2 regions of the Lactobacillus sp. B4026 genome follow, and region 1 is predicted to be linked to the other one. Evidence: riboswitches for the same ligand, from Rfam matches in the RefSeq annotation. Region 1 holds a riboswitch; the other holds the start of a gene.
The links. Region 1 has a riboswitch for FMN ahead of ribD (bifunctional diaminohydroxyphosphoribosylaminopyrimidine deaminase/5-amino-6-(5-phosphoribosylamino)uracil reductase RibD). Riboswitches for the same ligand answer to the same signal wherever they lie in the genome.

Region 1 (10,157 bases):
ATTTTGAACTTGGCTATCAGCCACAATTTGTTTAACCTGATCCGTAATCATGTGATAAGATGGCCTGCCCGAGACGGTTTCCAATTGAATTTCTTGATAGTAAAATGTCATGATTCAAGCGCTGCCTTTACTTGATCCCAAACCTGCTCTGTTCCAATTCCTGTTAACAGAGCTACCCCGTTGATTACTCGGTCTTTAATAGCATCCGGAACAATCGTCGTCGATATAACAATGTCATAAAGACCATTTTGAATATTATCGACTTCTTGACTAACTGCAGACTGCTTGATTTCAACATCATTGGCAAAATTATTTTCCTTTAACCAATCATTTACCTTTGCATGAACGATTGTTGATGTAGCATGGCCTGCGCCACACATAATTAGCATTTTTTTCATTATTATTCACCTTTCTTATTATTCATTAACATTAAATTTCTTTACTACATTTAAGTAAAAAAGCAATCCTAATAAAACAACGATTAAAATAACTAGTCCGATTAAGCCCATATTCTGAGCCATCCATACAAACGCTGCATTGGTCCACAAACCAGAAAGCTCAAATGAAAATGCTCCTTTAGTATTAATGCTGTAGTTAGCTAACTTAAAGCTCTTCATAACAAGGGGCGAAAGCCAGGTTGACAGATAGAGCATTGGAATTGAGTAAATTGTGGCACCAATTAAACTTCTAATAATATTGCCTTTAAATGCACCAACTAATAGTGTGAAAACATAAACATAAAGTGTTAAATCCCCTAAAGGCAAAACTTTATTACCTGGTAAAATGCTTGCTAAAAATAACGAGATAGGAATCATTAAAACACTAGTTGCTATGACAGCTGGATGTCCAACAGTCAAAGCTGCATCCATTCCGATATTGACTTTCTTGCCCCGCAAGTGCTTTTTAGTAAATTCTTGTGTAGCTGAAGAAATCGGGGTCAGACTTTCCATAAACATGGAAATCATTTTTGGCATAATCTTAAGAGTTGCACCCATTTCAACTCCCAGTTGTAAAATACCGGCAAAATCGAATCCTGCTAATAGGCCAATACCTACACCTACGATAAAGCCAATAACAAGGGGATCGCCCAAAACGCCAAAACGCTTTTGAATTTTTTCAGGACTAGCATCGAGCTTATTGAAACCTGGAATTTTATCAAATAGCCAATTTAAAGGAACCGCTAGAATAGTAGCTGAAAGTGCCATCGTATGAGTTACTGCAATACCCGGTAAGTTGAAAAACTTTTCCGTGATCGGCTGCATCAAATCTGCTAAAAGCAATTCAAGTAAGAAGCCACCGCCTAAAGCAATAATGCCATATACATAATTCCCGGTTACCGCCCAGACGAGCAAACCAATAAATGTTGGTTGCCATAAATTCCAGATATCAACGTTTAAGGTTCTAGTTAAACCAACCCAAACTAGGATCAAGTTAATTAAGATGGTTAACGGAATTGCTAAAACCCCAAGTGAACTTGAAAAAGCAAGAGGACCACCAACACCACAGCCAACATCCATGATACTTAGAGATAAATGGTAACGCGTCACCATCAACTTGATTGCTGGTTGTAAATCGGTGGCCATCATATTAACCACCATATTCATCCCAATAAAGCCGGCACTCAAAGTTAATCCCGAAATTAACGCCTTGGCTGGCTTTAGGCCTACAATTAGGCCCAAAATGATAATAATAATTGGGATACCAACTGTTGAGCCTAAATTTAGGAACCAGTGGATTGCCTGTACAAACATTTTCTTCACTCCTTCTATTTCAAATCATACTTATTTAAAATTTGCTCTACATTTTGGGGATTTCTTTCGGCCAATAACTCGGCAATTGCTTGCTTATTCTGGCAAAAAGTCATTAGATTACTTAAAAGCTGGGCTTGTTCATGCGGCTTACTCATCGCGATCATGAACACCAAACTAACCTCTACGTCAACTGCCTTATTAACCATGCTTTTGAAGACAACCGGCTTTTTTAGAGTCGCTACCGCTATTTGAGATGTATTAACATATTCAGAATCAGTATGGGGAATAGCAACTCCAATTCCATTTTCAAGTTGTAAACCCGTTGGGAAATTCTTTTCCCTAGCCAAAACATGAGTTAAATAGTTATCCTTAACGATTGTTTTTTGCTTTAGCATCTGGGCAAGCAGTGTGATTATTTCCGTGCTGCTTTGCACATCAGCTTGCAGCTTAATAATTTTTTGATTAAAGAACATTCCTCATCCGCCTTTCTATCTTCAAATATTAAGCGCTATCACACAAAGAATAAAAACAAGATTTGCACGTTAAGGGGAAAATACGGGTGCCACTTATTTCACCTTAACTAGGCAAATTTTATTTTGGTTTAGACATCATATTGGTTTAAAAGTTGTAGTAAAGGAGTGATGTATGATGTGTCAAATAGCTGTTTCACTACACAGCGGACCGAAATTGAATTTAGACAAAACCCTGAAGAGCCTTGCTAGTGCCCGCGCTGATTTTCTTCATATTGATGTAATGGACGGTCATTTTGTACCTGAAATTGATTTTGGTCAAAAACTTGTGCAAGAAATTAGTCAAAACTGCCAAATTCCATTAGATATTCATCTGATGGTCGAAAAGCCTGAAACTTTAATTGAGCAATATATTTTCCCAACAACGGAAATAATTGGTATTCATGTTGAATCGACACCGCACATTCACCGCATTTTAACTTTAATTAAAAAATTGGGTCAAAAATGCGAGGTGATTATCAATCCCGGGACACCTGTTTCAACAATCATCCCTGTCCTTAGATTAGTAGACCAAGTAATGGTTATGTCGGTTGATCCGGGAACAAGCGGTGCAAACTTTATTGACTCAACAATCGAAAAAGTAAAGCTGTTAGACGAATTAAGACGGCAAAATAATTATCATTACCAAATCAAAGCAGATGGCAGTATTGATGATCACAATATTGTTAAACTGACAAAAGCTGGCTTAGATATTGCAGTTGTCGGATCTTTTATTTTTAAAGATAATTTGGCAGGACAGATTGCCAAATTAAAAAGCAAGTAAAAATAGGTCATTTCTCGTTCAGGAGAAATGGCCTATTTTAATGGCGCAAATTAAGTAGTAATGTATTTTGGCTAAATCTGGTTAATCTGTTCTTCTAAGTTCAGTACTTCTAAAACATCAGTTGCACATTCTGCCCCCTTATTGCCTGCTTTTCCACCAGCACGATCGGTGGCTTGTTCAACCGTATCAGTCATCAAAACACCAAACATGACAGGAACTTTACCATTAGCAGTGGCTGCGGCAAGCTGCGCAGTTGTTCCTTCACAAACATAGGTAAAGTGAGCGGTCGCTCCACGAATAACTGCACCTAAAGCAATGATGCCGTCAACTTTGCCACTTTTTGCTAAACAGTTAACTGTCCGGGCAATTTCAAAGGCACCTGGAACATGAACAACTACGATATTGTCGTCCTTAACACCTGACTTATGTAATTGACCGATAGCCCCTTCAAGTAAGCGATCAGTCACAACGCCATTAAATTGCGCAACAACAATACCAATTTTTTTATTTTGACCAGCCGCAATATTTCCCGTAATTTCCTTCATTTTAATCAACCTCACTTAATAAATGGTTCATCGCATGTTTCTTAGTTTTCAAGTAATCCCTGTTTTCTGCGGTCATTCCAACTTCGACGGGAATGCGCTTAGTAACTTTTATCCCATAATTTTCCAATTGCTCGACCTTATCAGGATTATTTGTCATTAATTCAACTTCATTTACTCCTTTTTGGCGTAAAATTTCGGCAGCAATGTCGTATCGGCGAGCATCTACGGGCAAGCCCAAATGCTGATTTGCCTGGACCGTATCCATTCCTTGGTCCTGCAATTGATAAGCGCGCAATTTGTTCGTAAGTCCAATCCCCCGGCCTTCTTGCCGCAAGTACAATACCGCACCTGAACCGTTTTGCTCTATTTTAGTTAAGGCCTCAGCTAATTGAGCGCCACAATCACACCTTTTTGAGCCAAATACGTCACCAGTCAAGCATTCACTGTGAAGCCGCAGCAACAATGGGCTTCCTTGCTTAATATCACCCTTGCTAATAAGTAAAGTTGGCTCCTTGTCTGGGTGTTCGCTGTCTTTAAAACCCTCAAGCTGAAAGTGACCATATTTCGTCGGGAAGTCAACTTTAGTAAAAGATTCGATATCCAAGTCTTTTGCTTCATGGTGTTTACGGTACTCAATCAATTCTTCAATGGTTAAATATGGTATTCCCAAGCCTTCTGCTAAGGCCTTTAAATCCTTTCGCCGCGCCATATGACCATCTTTTTTAATACATTCACAGATAAACCCAACTGGGGCCACACCAGCTAAGCGAGCTAAGTCTAAAGCTGCCTCTGTATGACCAGTTCGTTCTAGAACTCCACCTTCTTTAGCTACAAGCGGAAATACATGACCAGGATGGTAGAAATCATCCCATTGACTATCAGGATTAGCCAACTTCTTGATTGTTTTTGCCCGGTCAAAAGCAGAAATTCCAGTAGTAGTTTCTGTCGAGTCAACGCTTAAGGTAAATGCTGTGCCAAAAGTATCATTTGACCCCGTTTCAATCGGTTCAAGTTGAAGTCTATCCGCAAATGCTTTGCTCATCGGCACGCATAAAAGTCCCCGAGCTTTGCTAATCATCATATTGACTGCTTCGGGAGTTACTTTTTCGGCTAAGCCAATCATATCGCCCTCAGATTCACGCTGAGGGGAATCGGCAACGATCACTAATCCACCCTTTAGCATGTGCCGTAAAATTTTCTTCATTTTTTGTTCTAATTGTTCGTCCATTTTTTGCTCCATTAAAATTCTTTTTTCCATGCCTGAATTTGCTTTACCGCATAACGTCCAATCATATCCATTTCAAGATTAACCTGATCATGAACGTGATAATGCGCCAAGGTGGTATTAGCAATGGTATAAGGAATCAGACTTACGCCAAATTCGTCATTTTGTGCCATCGTCACCGTTAAGCTGATACCATCAATTGCCACCGAGCCTTTTTCAACTAAATAAGGATCATATTTATGCGGTACCTTAAAACGTAATTCAATTGCATTTTCATTTTCACTTCTACTAATAATTTCTGCCGTAGTATCAACATGACCAGCTACAAGGTGACCATCAAGCTTGCCGTTCAAGGAGAGCGATGGCTCCAAGTTAACTAAGCTGCCGTTAGTCAGCTTACCTAAGTTAGTCCGTTTCATCGTTTCCGGCATTACATCAACCGTAAACTCATTATTTTGCCAAGAAGTCACGGTTAAACAAATTCCATTAACCGCAACACTAGCGCCAAGTGGCAAGTTTTGCTTCGCAATTTCAGCGGCCGAAATGCCTAGCTTAGCGTGCTTTTCGGTAATTTCTAACCGAGTGATTTTACCAGTTGCCTGAATTATTCCTGTAAACATTTATTTTCTCCTTGCCGTAATCCGAATATCTTGTCCTAGCTCTTGGACAGCTATTAATTGGTACTCCAATTTTTGTGTGAGTGCTGCACCCACGGCTACAGGCAGAGCGGTTCCGCCCAATACTATTGGAGCAATATAAGCAACTATTTGATCAGCTAATCCGGCTGCCAAAAACTCAGCTAACAGATTGCTGCCACCCTCAACTAATAGCGACTGAATTTCACGTTCAGCTAAAAGCTCACCAATTTTTTGGGGCGTCCATTTGTGAGAGACAAAGCAATGCACATTGGCCTGGGCCTTGCCCTTTAACTCGGTCTGACTAAGTAGCCAAATTGGGCCAGGTAATTTAAACAGATTCTGCGTTAAATCAAGTTGATTTGCATCATGCGTTAAAATGATTCGAATGGGCGGCTGTGGTAAAGCCTTTATTCGTACCGTTAATTGCGGATTATCAATTCGCAATGTGTTCGCTCCAATTAAAATCGCCTGCTGGTGCAAGCGCAGCTTTTGCACATCGTACTGGGCTTTAGGGCCAGTCAGAAGCGTGCGCGCTTTTCCTGCACCATTAAGTTTCCCATCAAGTGACATTGCATATTTCAAGGTTACGAGTGGTCGGTGATGCTGATAAAAGAAGTTATATGCCTTGTTTAGTTTCTCTGTTCCCCCTAGCACCTTGGTTTTAACGCCGTGCTCATTTAAATACTTAATTCCTTTACCAGCCACAATTCCGTGGGGATCAATTTGCCCGATAATCACTTCTTTAATTCCGGCCTCAGCTACTTTTTGGCAGCAAGGCGGCTGCTTACCGTAATGACTGCACGGCTCCAGCGTCACGTAAAGTGTTGCACCTTGAGCTTGTTTGATATCGTCTAGCTGATTAAGTGCATTAACTTCCGCATGCTCTTGTCCAAATTGATGATGATAGCCGGAAGCTAAGACCTGGCCGTTTTTAACAATAACCGCACCAACTAAAGGATTGGTCCATGTCATTCCCAGTGCCTTAACGGCCTCTTTGCTTGCTATTTCCATATAGTCTGTATCCTGCAAAAAATTCACTTCCTAAGCACAAAAAAACCTCGTTGATTTTCAGAATCAACGAGGCACTAATATTTTCTAATTAAATAAGATTTCAGCGAAGTTTAAAAACAACGCTAAGATTAAATTAGCTTAATTTGTTCTTCTCCCATCCAGACTTTAACTGTCGGTACTAGACTTGCACTAGTTCCACCGCGCGTACGCGGGTCACGGACTTCAACCTTACTGGTTGTCACCGTCGGTAGGGAATTTCGCCCTGCCCCGAAGAAACCGTATTCAATTAGTTACAGAATAATATACTAATTTGATTGCGTCAATAGACCCAGCAAAAAGAATTGAAAAGCTAGCTGCAATTATTCCCGCTTAAGTTTCCAATCTGAAGCTTTAAGAGGGAGATTATTGTTTTTACTAAAATATTTTTTAAAAGCGGTGATAAATTCTAACCTATCTTCATGACGATAACGGTAAATGTCATTTAGTGTCATACAAGCCGTCACAAGTAAATCAGTCAAAACAATTATTAACAATCCGATTAAAACGTATAACAGGTAAAGCATGGTATTCCCTCCTAAAAGTTTAGCTGTACTACTTATCTAATACAGTACTATCATAATGAATAAATGTCAACGATTTTTTAAGGCAAAATTAAACTTTTATGATTATTTGACACTTTGGTTTCGCTAAAAAAAGACTATTAACTGTCAAGCAACAATTAATAGTCTAATTTAGTCTTTAGTTCTAACGGTTAATATTTATTGTTTTTTGAATCGACGAAGAAAATTAAGTACCGTGACAATCACTTGTCCAACCGTCAGGATCAAGCCTACGGTTTCTAATACATCAATTGTGTCTTCACCGTTATTCAAGTTTTTATTTTTTCTCATCTAACCACTTCCTACAAAAACCATTTAAGTAAATATTGATTCTTCTTAAATTATACTTTTTTATTCTCAATATACATCAAGTATATACCATATTATTAAGTAAGTTTTGCTTTTAAGATTTTTAAATAAAAACTTTCGTGGTACCTTCATAGCCACCCCATCAGTTGTCATACTTAAGTTATTATTTTCATCGCATTAAATTAGTAAGGTATTAGATGAAAAGTTGGAAACCTTAATTAAACGGCATTAAATCTTTTGCGTTAAAGATCTTGGTCTTAAAATTACTATTCAATTGTTAACCTACTTTCTCCCGTTAGATTCTTGTAGGTCGCAATTTCTTTGCCAGCGCAGTAAAGCTTAACATCAAAAGACTGAATTCCACTAGAACGTATTAATAAACTTTCACCCTTTCGAATAACTGTAACTTTGCCACATTCTTTACCATAACTATCAGTGATTGAAGTTACTATTTTTCCATTTTGCGGCTCAATAATTGATGCATTCAGCTGCTATAGTATAAACAGACCAAGACCCTGGAAATGATATTCTTCTGTTCCATTTTTTCAAAAATTCAACTTTTTTCTGACTTCTAAATTTTTATTGTCTAAAATAGAGAATATAAACTATTTATTCTAATTTGAACAAGGAGAACTTTATGATAAATAAGAAATCTATTACTAAGATTTCATCAGGTCTTTTAATTGGTTTAGGTCTTGTAACATTACAACAAAATCCGAGCTCTGTTTCGGCTGCCTCTTCTCCCAGAGTGCAATTAAGACATAATTTTTATGTGTACTCTTCCACCGGAAAGAGAAAGGGAAAAGCTTCGCTAAAAAGAGGAACATACCTTAAGACTTTCGGCAAAAGATCAATTAAAGGAAAAACATTTTACAAAATTGGAAAGGGTCGCTATATTAAGAAAGTTAATACTGTGATTCCTCCTAAAGAAGATAAGGATCCAGTTTTATTTACTGTATATTTGAAAGATGACGCTGAATTTTATACAAAGCCTAATGGTAAGCCTTCACTTTATACACTGATGGGAAAACAAAATGTCTATCAAACTTATAATGACAATAATGGGAATACGTGGTATCGCATTAAGTACCAAAACTGGGTAAAATCAAGCGATACACAAAAATCAAAGGTAAAAGAAGATAAAGAAGTCCCAACTTCAGCCAACTGGGACGATCCAAATGATAATACTAGTATTGAAGTTGATAATACCAGTATTAGCTCTGAAAAACAGATGAAAAGTAATCTTCCGAGCGGGACAGCTCTAGACCGAAACACTATCGAAGAAACTGCAAGGTGCTTTGAAAAACTTGTCAATGACTGGCGGGCAAATCAAGGAATTGCCACAAAAGTAACTTATGTCACCAGTCGATATGATTATGATGTCTCAAGAGCTGTTCAAGATGCTCAGCATTATGACAAATATAAGGTATCTGACAAACACGCTGGTGCAAAAGGTACAAATTATGGTGAGCTAGAAACTCTAGTTATAAATAATAACCCTCAGAAAATGGCACAAGAAGCATTTCAACAACTTGTTTATAAGGATGCTTCGTCAAATTTTGCTCACAGAGATATTCTAAAACAGGCTTCACTTAAAACCATTGGTATCGGTTTGGCAACAACCAACTATAATGGTTATGTTTCTAATGGTGTTACTTTCATAGTAAGTACATCCAGTCATTTTAACTAAATGTAAATTAAAAAGAGTCTATGCTAAAACATGTGTGAACCACAAATTTAGGCCAGTATAATAAATTTCAACTAAGGACTAACTTCCGCTATTTAGTCGGACTTAGTCCTTTTAGTTTTGCTTTGATTTTTTGCTTGTTATAGTGACTAATATATTTTGGGATTGCTTCTTCAAGTTCGTTTACATTCTTAAATTAGTTTTAAAGCCGTAGAGTATTGCCCGTTTGAATACGCCAAAGATTGAAAATTTCAATTTTATCTTGCTTAGATAATTTAGCCATAATAAAAACCTCGAAGTTGTTCTAACTTCGGGGTTTATATCATTTTAGTCTTCTTTATTTAATTATTATTGTTAATCTAGCAAGCAATAATGAAAAAGCAATTTAGTATAAATATTTTTTTACAGCTTCTGTAGGAGCCATTCCTGCACGAATTTTTAATTCCAATTCAATTGCCACATCCGCAATAATTGATTGGGGATCAATTATATTATACGGGTGGTCTGGCGCTTTTTCTTGTGCCAAAGATAACTCGGTACAACCCAGCAAAATAACCTCGCAGCCATACTCATCATGCATTTTGCGCAATATGCGGTGATACAACTCAGCATCAACAACACCCTTTTGCTTGATGTTGTCGTAGATTAATTCAGTTACTAACGGCTGAATTTCTGGGCCGCCTAATTCAGCTTTTCGCCCTACCTTGGCTAATTCATCAACATAAAGATGATCATAAATTGATCCTTCAGTCGCAATTAAACCAATTTTTGTTTCGTCCGGGTAATCTTGCACAAACCGGTGAACAGCAATCCGCATCATATGCAAGAAAGGAACATCGGTCAGCGCTGCCAAGTCATCATAAAAATAGTGTGCCGTGTTACACGGCATAATAAAGAAATCTGGCTTAAGTTGCGCTTGCTGTAAAACATCTTCACGCAAATTAAGAAAGAAATTAGGTTGCGAATGATCTTTTATATATGCTGTTCTATCAGGAATTTGAGCATCATTGACCAAAATGTAATTTAAGTAGTCCTGATCCTTAGTAATCTTAATTCGGTGATTTAATTGGCGAGCTAGGCTCTCCGTCGCAATCGTTCC
Region 2 (10,157 bases), on a different contig from region 1:
TCTGAATAGCTCATAATTTTCCTTCCTGTCTCAGATTCATCGTGTTCATTTTAGATAAAAGTACAAACAAAAAGATGATGGCATTATGGCCACCATCTTTTTGGATAAAACTAATCAGCTTATTTAACAGCTTCTTTAAGAGCTTTACCAGGTCTAAATGCAGGAACAACACTAGCTGGAATTTCAATTTCATCACCAGTTTGTGGGTTACGTCCTTTTCTAGCTGCACGCTTACGCACTTCAAAAGTACCAAAGCCAATCAATTGAACTTTTTTACCTTTTGAAAGATCCTCTTGGATCGAACTGAAAATTGCATCAACAGCTGTAGCTGCATCCTTTTTAGTTAACTTAGTTTTTGAAGCAACTTCAGTAACTAATTCTGCTTTATTTGCCATAGAAAATTCACCTCCCAAAAATGAATCTCATAACAGAGATTCTTTACTTATTCCTCATCAGAGAAACAAGGAACAATGATCATGACTAATCATTCTTTCCTTGTTTCAAAATAGCACAAAAGCCATAGTACAACAAGCAATTTAGCCGAAAATTGTCATTTTTATCTATTTGCTAGATACAAACTATTTTCTTTTACGTGCAATAACCTTAATTGGTGTGCCAGTAAAATCAAAGTTATCACGTAATTGATTTATTAAAAATCGCTCATAGGAAAAATGCATTAATTCTGGATCATTTACAAACACCACAAAAGTGGGCGGATTAGTAGACACCTGAGTCATATAATAAACTCTAAGGCGTTTTCCTCGTACCATTGGTGTTGGTACCAACTTGCTGGCTTCGAGCAGGAGGTCATTTAAAACACTGGATTTAATTCTTTGAGTCTGGTTTTGGTGAACCTGCTTAACCATCTTCGGAATTTGCTCCAAGTTTTGGCCCGTTTTTGCTGAAACGAATAAAATAGGCGCATAGTCTAGATACTGGAATTCTTCACGAATAACTCGTTCAAAATCTTTACCACTATTACTGTTCTTCTTCGGTAAATCCCATTTGTTAACGACAATAATAATGCCGCGTCCAGCCTCATGTGCGTACCCAGCAACATGTTTATCTTGTTCCCTAATGCCGGTACTAGCATCAAGAACCAAGCAGACGATATTAGAGTGCTCGATCGCACTCATTGCACGCATTACCGAATACTTCTCAGTTTTTTCATAGACTTTGCCTCGTCGTCTGATTCCAGCTGTATCAACAATTCGGTATTTTGTACCATCTTCGCTAATAAAGGGGGTATCTACAGCATCACGAGTTGTCCCTTCTTCATTATTGACAATTACCCGCTTTTGTCCGAGTAAACTATTGACAATCGATGATTTACCAACGTTTGGTCGCCCGATTACACTGAACGAAATCTGGTCATCATCATCTTTAGCTAGATCTTTTGGTAGTTCACTAACAATTCGGTCAAGCAAATCACCAATTCCCGTTCCGTGAACACTAGAAATGGGAATTGGATCCCCGAAACCTAAACTGTAAAAATCATAAATATCCATTCTTTGTTCAGGATTATCTGCTTTATTAACCGCTAATATAACCGGCTTTTTTGTTTGATAAAGCATTTGCGAAATTCGCTCATCTAAATCGGTTAAGTGATTAGTAACACTAGTTAAAATTACAATCACATCTGCCTCTTCAATAGCTATTTCGGCTTGGGCACGAATCTCATCTTCGATTCGGCCATTTTCCCAAGTAATACCGCCAGTATCAATTAAGTCAAATTTATGTCCCATCCATTCAGCTTGGGCATAATTGCGGTCACGGGTAACGCCGGGCTTATCTTCTACAATTGCCAAACGCTCATTAATAATCCGGTTGAAAAGAGTAGATTTACCAACATTTGGTTGTCCTACAATTGCAACTACAGGTAAAACCATATTTTCAGCCTCCTTTTAATAATAAAAAAAGCCGACTTAAAAAGTCGGCTCATTAAATTTACAACTAACGACGATCTTTCAATTGGTCACCAATAATGTCACCTAAAGCAAAGCCACTGTCATCGTTGTTCATGTATTTCTTGTTAACAGAGTTTCTGTTGTATGAACTGTGCGAATGAGATCCTTCATTTTCAGAACCTTTAGAATCAGCAGCCTTCATTGAAAGTGAAATTCTACGTTCATTAGGGTCAATGTTCAAAACTTTAACCTTAACTGTTTGTCCAACTTCAAGAACATCACTAGGTTTGTCTACGTGTTTATATGATATTTCAGAAACGTGGACCAAGCCTTGAATGCCATCAGCAACTTCTACAAAGGCACCAAAGTTAGTTAAAGACTTAACTTCACCTTCAAAAATGTCGCCTTCGTGTAATTCAGCTGTAGCTTGTTCAAATGGGGAAGGTTCAGTTTGCTTGATTGAAAGGGAGATGCGGTGTCTGTCATCATCGATACCAATAACTTTAACTTTAACATCTTGACCAGCCTTTAATACATCACTAGGCTTGTCAACGTGCTTGTAAGAAATTTCAGAGATGTGAACTAAACCGTCTACACCACCAACATCAACAAAAGCACCAAAGTTGGTCAAACGAGAAACTTTACCTTCTACTACATCACCAACAACTAATTGTGATGCTACTTTATCAAAGGCTTCTTCACGTTCTTCTTCAATTAAATCCTTGTGAGAAAGAATCAGACGGTTCTTGCTTGGATCAATTTCTGTAATCTTAAGCTTCATTGTCTTGCCAATGTATGGTTTAAGATCAGAAACATAGCGGTTAGAAATAAGTGAAGCTGGTAAGAATCCTCTTGTACCAACATCAACTAATAAACCACCACGTACTGATGAAGTAACAGTACCTTCGATTGTTTTACCTGCTTCAAAGTCTTTTTGCAATTCGTCGTAAGCTTCTCTTTCCTTAAGACGAGTTACTGAGAAGAAGAACTCACCGTTCTCCTTGTCTCCACCAGCTTTTCTCAAGACTAAAGCTTTAAACTTGTCTCCTGGCTTAACGGCTTCGCGTAGATCAACGTTGCGATCTGAAGTGAATTCACGACGTGGAATCACACCTTCGACACCAGCATTTTCAACACCAACATCGATTTGACCTTCTTCAACGTCTAATACTTCAACATCTACAATATCGCCGACCTCAACTCCTTGCATTTGCTTTAATGCATCTAAAAATTGATTACTGTTTTCTGACATTATTTACCTCCCAATATCATAATCTAATTTTAAATGAAAGTGAGATATTTTTCTACTGTTTTAGCACCTTTTTTAAATATTTTTTTGACTTTTAGCAATTTCAGCCAAAATTGCGTCAACAACTTGTTCAATACTCATCTTAGTCGTATCAATTTCAACCGCATCTGGCGCCTTTTTTAACGGTGAAATTTTGCGATGAGAATCCTTGTAATCACGTTGCTTAATACTTTCTTCAATCTCTGCCAATGTTTGACTACTTTTTATTCCGCGCTGCTTTAAGTCAAGCATTCTTCTTTGGGCACGAGACTGTGCTGAAGCTACCAAAAAAATTTTCACTTCTGCGTGAGGTAAAACTGTTGTGCCAATATCACGACCATCCATTACGACATTCATCTTACCTGCCATTTGCCGCTGAAGACTGACCATTTTTTCCCTGACACCGGAAAGTGCTGAAACCTGGGAAACATTCGCTGAAACTTCAGGCATTCGAATTGCCTGTGTAACATCATTTTTACCTGCAAAAACTTTTTGTTCACCATCAACTACTTTTAATTCAATTTGATTTTGATCAACTGCGGCTAGGATCGCCTCTTCGTCACCATAATCAAGCTGATTTTCTTGTGCTATTACCGTGCAGGCACGATACATTGCCCCAGTATCAATGTAAGTAAAACCCAATTTTTGCGCAATAATTTTTGCGACTGTACTTTTACCAGCTGAAGCTGGTCCATCAATTGCTATCTGCATGCCATTAAAAAAGGGACTTGAAGTCCCTGCCCTTTCTATTAACTACTTTACTCTCAGCTTCTGACCGGCGTTTACTTGATCTTCTGGATTGAGTTGATTAAGTTGTGCCAAATCATTAACCGTTAGGTTAAATTTATCTGCAATACTAGTTAAAGAATCGCCGCTTTGAACAGTATATTGTTTAACTTTTGTTTCAGCTGGCTTATCCTGTGCCTGAACTTTAGGCTTGGATAATGTTTTTTTCTTTGCCTTGTCTTTAACCTTCGCATTAATTTGAGTCTTGGAAGTCTTCTTTTCTGTTACCCGTTTGCGCTTCTTAGTCGCTTTTTGCAATTCAACTACCCGGTTGCTGGTTTCACTATTTGCAGCCAAATGATGCACAACCGGTACAAGAGCAACAATAATAATAACTATAAGAACCATTAAGATCATCCAGTATTTTGAGCCTGACTTATTAATCATCGTCCTAGAATTATGAGGGCGTTCATAATGCTTAAACGGTCCTTGCGGGTTCTGATTCAATTTGAAAACCTCCTTCACCTAACTTGCTTAATTTTAGCATATTTAATAGGTAAAATGGATAAAAATAATATTGAATCAAGTTGAATTTAGAAACTGTTTTTAGTTAGTATTTTCGTTTGAAGAAGCATGGTCCGCAATTTGTTGGTTAATTTGCTTAACGATATCTTCCAAAGTTATTTCCATCATTTTCTTTTCTGCATCTTTTTCAATTTCACCATAAACATTTTGAAGAACTGGTTGAATATTTCTGCCCACAATACAATTTTGATTGGTATCAGGATCGACATGGAAAAGATGGTGATTAACATTAAGAGCTTGATAGATATCGAATAGACTGATTTCGGAAGGCGGCTTAACTAAAGTTGGTTTAACTGAACCTTGATGACTAGAAAGTAAATTAGCTTTGCGTAAGTCACTCATTAAGCTTCTGATTACACTAGGATTAGCTTCTACGCTTGCTGCAATTGCTTTGCTTGAATGGTCAGAATCTGGGCAAAGTAATAAATAAGCTAAAACATGAATAGCATCACTTAATTTATAAGAGTATTTAATTTTGTTCTCCTTTTATAAAACAATTTTCTTGATTGCTGTACTTAAATCGGTCAATGGGTGTCCTAACACTAGTGGTAAATCTGAACTAGTTTCGTTTAAGGAACCGCTAGCAATTGGCTCTTGGAAAGAGGCATAAAGAGTTGCCGTTGAGTGATCCAACACCTTATTTTCCAGGTCAGCAATATAATCTTCACGAGAGACCTGCAAAATTGAACACTTTTTGCCCAATGCTTCGCTTGTAGCTTGTCCTAGCTCTTGGTAAGTAATTGGCTTGCCCGTAAATTCGTAAACTTCACGTGGCTCTGAAGAAGTTAAAACATTAGCAGCTGCCTGTGCATATTCACTTTCTAAAGCCCAGCCGGCACAATTGTCTGCCCAGTAAACAGCTTTTTGTGCTTCTTTAGCACTTGCAAAAAATCCTGCTTCATTTTCTAAATACCAGTTGTTACGCAAAAACGAGTGCGCAATATTGGTTTTAATAATCATGTCTTCAGTTAGCTTGTGATCTTGAGCTAGCGGTGTAGGTGAACTTTGAGCATGAGCAAAACTAGTATAGGCCACAAAGCTAACATGATTTGCCTGAATCGCGTTAACTACATTTTGGTGCTGCACTTTGCGGTCAACTTTTCCGCCAGGTTGAGAGGAAATAAATAAGACCTGATCAATTCCCTGCAATGCTTCGGTAATTGATGTTTGCTTATCATAGTCACCAATTCTTATTTCAAAGTTAGGAAAAAGCTTCTCGGCTTTCTCCCGATTTCTGGCAATGACGACAATATCTTTTGAACTAGTTAATTGACTTAAATATTTCACAGCCAGTTGGCCAAAATTTCCGGTTGCAGCTGTAACAGCGTATTTCATTTTTATTCTTACCTTTCAGAATTCATAATTTGTTGTTTTATTTTTGACAGGTTTAATTGTACTACATGTAAATAATAAAACAACAAGAAATGCTTGGACTTGTAATTCTTAAGGAAGAAGTGATTAATATTGGGGCGATTAACTGAATGCCAAATTCATAGTCACTGCAATTTTACGAATTTAACTGGCTATAAGGCCGCAAAATTTTAGTCATGAAAAAAGCATCAAGTTACCTTGTAGCTTAATGCCTAAAAATATGATTTGCGATATTTTACCAAAAGAATGTATCACTTTTTACGATTAATCTTCATCTACATCAAAGCCGATAATCTTGACTTTGGTGGTATCAAGACCCGAAAGCATGTCAGTATCTGGGATATCATCCCAATTGGTTAGATTAATCTGAGTTAATGACTTTGCGCCGGAAAACATTTCGCTAGCTCCAGCATAGCCTATAGAACTTATGTCCCATGAACTCAAATCTAGGCTTTGTAAACTTTTATCTTTATAAAATAATTTCTCAAAACTATCAACATCACCGGTATCTACTTTATCAAGACCGCTAATATCTTGCAGCTTGTATAATCTACCAAACAAAAGGCTAGAATTTCCTGGTAATTTAATCTGACTATCAATACTGATGTGTTCAATATCAGTAGGCTTAAACATATTTCTTTTAGAGATATGCTTTTTCGCATCGTAAACTGCCCGATAAATTGGGGTCCTCCCTAACGTATTGCTGTTAGCCCCTTCTTTAATATGTAAAGTCTTAGTTGTCACATCATATTTTAGAAGGCAGTCATTGTTTTCAGAAAATCTACTAATATTAATTATTGAACTATAGTGCGGTTTCTTCTTTTTAGCCTGCACAGTCTGGATATAGCCCGCTTGCGTGGGAAAAAGCGTGACCGCGGTCCCGCCAATAATTCCGGCAATTGCGGAACTAACTAACAGCTTTTTGCTCAAATTAATTTTCTTACGTCTATTTGCCATTTTTTCTCCTTCTTAGTAAATAAGTAATTACTTTATCGTTCAATTAACCTAATCAAACGACTTCAAGTGCTTACTAGTACCCATTTTTATTTCCATAAACACTTATGGCTGACTTAAACATTAAAAATCCAGTATTTTTAATGGATAAAGTTAATCATAAATGCATAAATATTATACCACTTAATATGTTTTGATACGCATTAATCAAGTCAATAATACTTAAGCAATGCCGGAATTAGCACCACTTTTACCAAAAATAAAATCAATTTTTACTAGTTTTTTCAACTTTAAAATGATAGGGCAAAAAGTGGCAAATAAAAAACAGTTCTTGAACGAGAACTGTTTTCCTAATCATATTTTAAAAAATAATATCCCAAGATTAGGTTAATTCTTTAAATTAAAATGCTTTCTTACGAATGGCTTTAAGCTGCGCAAAACAACTTCAAATAGGAAATAAACCACTACCCCATTAATTGCTCCTTTTAATAAGTTAAATGGAACGATTATGCCAAAAATATACGTAGACATTGACGGAATATGGAGAAGTTGACCAAGATAAACTTTCTCCGTAAAGTTAAGCAGTCCAGTATAGCCGTGAATTGCTGGTAAATTCGTAACCGTAGTCACTGCATATATTGGCGTCAAGATTAAGGCATTTAACAAGGATAAAACAATTGTCATCGCTATTATGCCCAAAATAATTCCGATAATTGGTTTAACATAAAGTTTTTTGGCATTTTTTTCGTCAGCCGAAACATCCTTAGCAATGTAATAAAATGGCAGTGCAAATGACATAGAGGCGGCTAAAGCAGCTAATTGGCCAATGACACTTGGCAATGCAAATCCTTTATAAATCAAGTCAATTAACATTCGAACAGCGGCAATAATAAGACCAGGTACTGGACCGAATAAAAAGGTCCCAATCGTAACAATAACATCAGAAAAGTCGAATTTTAAAAAGCTAGCTACTGGGAGAGGAAAAGCCAATTCCATTAAGATAAATGAAATGGTTCCAATTAGTACATAAGCAATTATATTAGTTAGATTTGTGATATTTCTTCTTTTCACAATACTTACCTCCAAAAAGAATAGGTCTGTTGCTCCTAGCAACAGACCTAATAAAAGTAAGTATTCAAAAATAAGTCTTAACTTTTAGTTTAGCCTGTCTTCTTTCATCTAGACTTTAACTATCGGTACCATAATTGGTTCCACCACAAAAGTGGGTCGTGGACTTTCACCACCGGTCGGGATTTTCACCCTGCCATGAAGACAACAAACTGATATTTAACTACAAGTAAATACTAGTCTACCTGTTTTAATCTGTCAACTTCACTGTGGGTAAGTTCCCTGTATTTGCCAGAAACAAGATTACCCAAAGTCAAAAAGGAGTATCGTTCACGGGATAATTTCTTTACCTGATGGCCTACGGCTTTAAACATTCTTTTGACTTGATGATAATGTCCTTCATGAATCGTTAACTGCACAATTTGGCTATTCTTCTTTTTATCGCTCCGGATAATTTTTACTTTAGCTGGTGCACTTCGATGACGATCAATTCTGACTCCATGAGATAAACGATGAATTTCCTCTGGTGTCAGTTGACCCTCAATCTTTGCTACATAGACCTTAGCAACCTTATTGCGAGGATGCATCATTAAATTAGCCAGTTCACCATCATTAGTCATTAATAACAAGCCTGAAGTATCATAATCAAGCCGGCCAATTGGGTACAGCCGATAAGGCAAATCGGAAAAATAATCTACTACGGTCTTTCTTCCTTTGTCATCATTTGCTGTTGAAACGACGCCGCGTGGTTTATAAAAAAGATATGTATGCAGACTTTCACGCTCAATTGGTTCCCCATCAACCGTGATATTGCTAAAAGTATCTACCTTGGTTCCAAGTTTGGTAATAATCTCGCCGTCAACGGTTACTCTGCCTTCTTCAATCATTTTTTCAGCCTTACGACGAGAGGCAATTCCCGCCTCTGCGATTACCTTTTGTAAACGTTGTAAACTCATTCTTTATCTCCTTTTTGTGCTTCAGCAATATTTTTATCTGCTTTTCCATTAGCTGAGAATAAGTCGATTTCACCCTCAGAGTTAATACTTTCATCTTCAAAGTCTTCTATCAGAGGTAAGTCAGCTAGACTTTGATAGCCAAAATACTGTAAGAAATAATCACTGGTGACATACAAATTGGGGTGTCCTGGTGCATCCTTTTTACCATCTGCTTTAATAAGTCCACGCCAAATTAAAGTTTGGAGCGCCCCAGACGAATTTACCCCACGAATTTCATCTATTTCAATGCGCGTAATGGGCTGACGATAAGCAATAATTGATAAAATTTCTAGTGCCGATTGACTTAACGACTTTGACAAATCTTTTTGAAAAAAATTAGCCACTACTTCACTAACTTCTGGTCTAGTAGTCAATTTATAGTTATGGTTGATATGTATTACCTGCAAACCAGAATCTTGATTTTGCTTAAGCTTAGCTGCCAGATTTTTGGCTAATTCGCGCAATGCGGAATGCTCAACTTGCATTAACTCACACAAATTTTCACTTGGAATGCCATTATCGCCTGCTACATATAGCAATGCCTCCAATTGTGCAATTTTACTTACCATCTTTATCAATTCTTTCTAATTCCAGATCACCAAAAATTCGCGACTGCTTGACCTTAATCTCTTGTTTTTTACATAATTCTAATAATGCTAAAAACAAGCCAATTACATCTGATAAGCTAGTCATCTTGTCGCTACAAGAGAAAAAGCTAATTTTTTTCTGCTTAGCCAATTTGGTGCGTAAGAAGTCAATCATATCATTAATTGGCGTTTCTTTCACATTAACGGAAACAATATCGGGCTGGCGGAGTTTTAATCTTTGAAGTACAACGATGAAAGTATTAGCTAATTCTGAAGAGGTAATTTGGCCCAAAGGTAACGGTTGCACCTTTTTGGTAGCTGGTACACTTTCTTCTTTAGCTGCTGTAATAGGTACTTCATTATTTCGCTGCTTAAAATAAGCCGATACTTTTTTAAAAACGGAATACTGAACTAGCTGTTGTACCAACTCATCTCTAGGATCTTCTTCGGGTTCATCATTTTCGGTAAAATCATTTTGAGGCAAAAGTGATTGGGACTTGATCCTCAATAGCATTGACGACATGACAAAATACTCGCCAGCAATTTGCAAGTTTAGTTTCTGCATCTCATGCAAATAAGACAAATATTGGCTGGTGATCTGAGCAATTGGAATATCATAGATATCAATTTTTTGTGATTTGATTAAGTGAAGAAGTAAATCAAGCGGCCCCTCAAA

Region 2: it holds a riboswitch for FMN, as region 1 does, so the genes downstream of both, J3U69_RS07750 (ECF transporter S component) here and ribD (bifunctional diaminohydroxyphosphoribosylaminopyrimidine deaminase/5-amino-6-(5-phosphoribosylamino)uracil reductase RibD) in region 1, are expected to answer to the same signal.

Annotation. Positions count from the first base shown of each region.
Region 1 covers NZ_JAFNPD010000003.1:185,992-196,148, reverse strand. The annotation lists gene J3U69_RS04285 (YjbQ family protein) at 1-111, opposite strand, end outside; gene J3U69_RS04280 (PTS sugar transporter subunit IIB) at 108-398, opposite strand; gene J3U69_RS04275 (PTS galactitol transporter subunit IIC) at 417-1,751, opposite strand; gene J3U69_RS04270 (PTS sugar transporter subunit IIA) at 1,766-2,224, opposite strand; gene J3U69_RS04265 (ribulose-phosphate 3-epimerase) at 2,397-3,044, shown strand; gene ribH (6,7-dimethyl-8-ribityllumazine synthase) at 3,116-3,589, opposite strand; gene ribA (GTP cyclohydrolase II) at 3,591-4,817, opposite strand; gene J3U69_RS04250 (riboflavin synthase) at 4,829-5,434, opposite strand; gene ribD (bifunctional diaminohydroxyphosphoribosylaminopyrimidine deaminase/5-amino-6-(5-phosphoribosylamino)uracil reductase RibD) at 5,435-6,490, opposite strand; FMN riboswitch at 6,606-6,742, opposite strand; gene J3U69_RS04240 (hypothetical protein) at 6,823-7,026, opposite strand; gene J3U69_RS04235 (hypothetical protein) at 7,222-7,353, opposite strand; gene J3U69_RS04230 (SLAP domain-containing protein) at 8,009-9,061, shown strand; partial or broken gene J3U69_RS10430 (IS3 family transposase) at 9,150-9,242, opposite strand; gene J3U69_RS04225 (aspartate/glutamate racemase family protein) at 9,444-10,157, opposite strand, start outside.
Region 2 covers NZ_JAFNPD010000008.1:95,763-105,919, reverse strand. The annotation lists gene J3U69_RS07795 (tetratricopeptide repeat protein) at 1-14, opposite strand, end outside; gene J3U69_RS07790 (HU family DNA-binding protein) at 120-395, opposite strand; gene der (ribosome biogenesis GTPase Der) at 579-1,889, opposite strand; gene rpsA (30S ribosomal protein S1) at 1,954-3,159, opposite strand; gene cmk ((d)CMP kinase) at 3,232-3,906, opposite strand; gene J3U69_RS07770 (LysM peptidoglycan-binding domain-containing protein) at 3,949-4,428, opposite strand; gene J3U69_RS07765 (Rrf2 family transcriptional regulator) at 4,528-4,980, opposite strand; gene J3U69_RS07760 (NAD(P)H-binding protein) at 4,993-5,841, opposite strand; gene J3U69_RS07755 (BspA family leucine-rich repeat surface protein) at 6,142-6,834, opposite strand; gene J3U69_RS07750 (ECF transporter S component) at 7,219-7,902, opposite strand; FMN riboswitch at 7,995-8,109, opposite strand; gene J3U69_RS07745 (pseudouridine synthase) at 8,136-8,855, opposite strand; gene scpB (SMC-Scp complex subunit ScpB) at 8,852-9,463, opposite strand; gene J3U69_RS07735 (segregation and condensation protein A) at 9,453-10,157, opposite strand, start outside.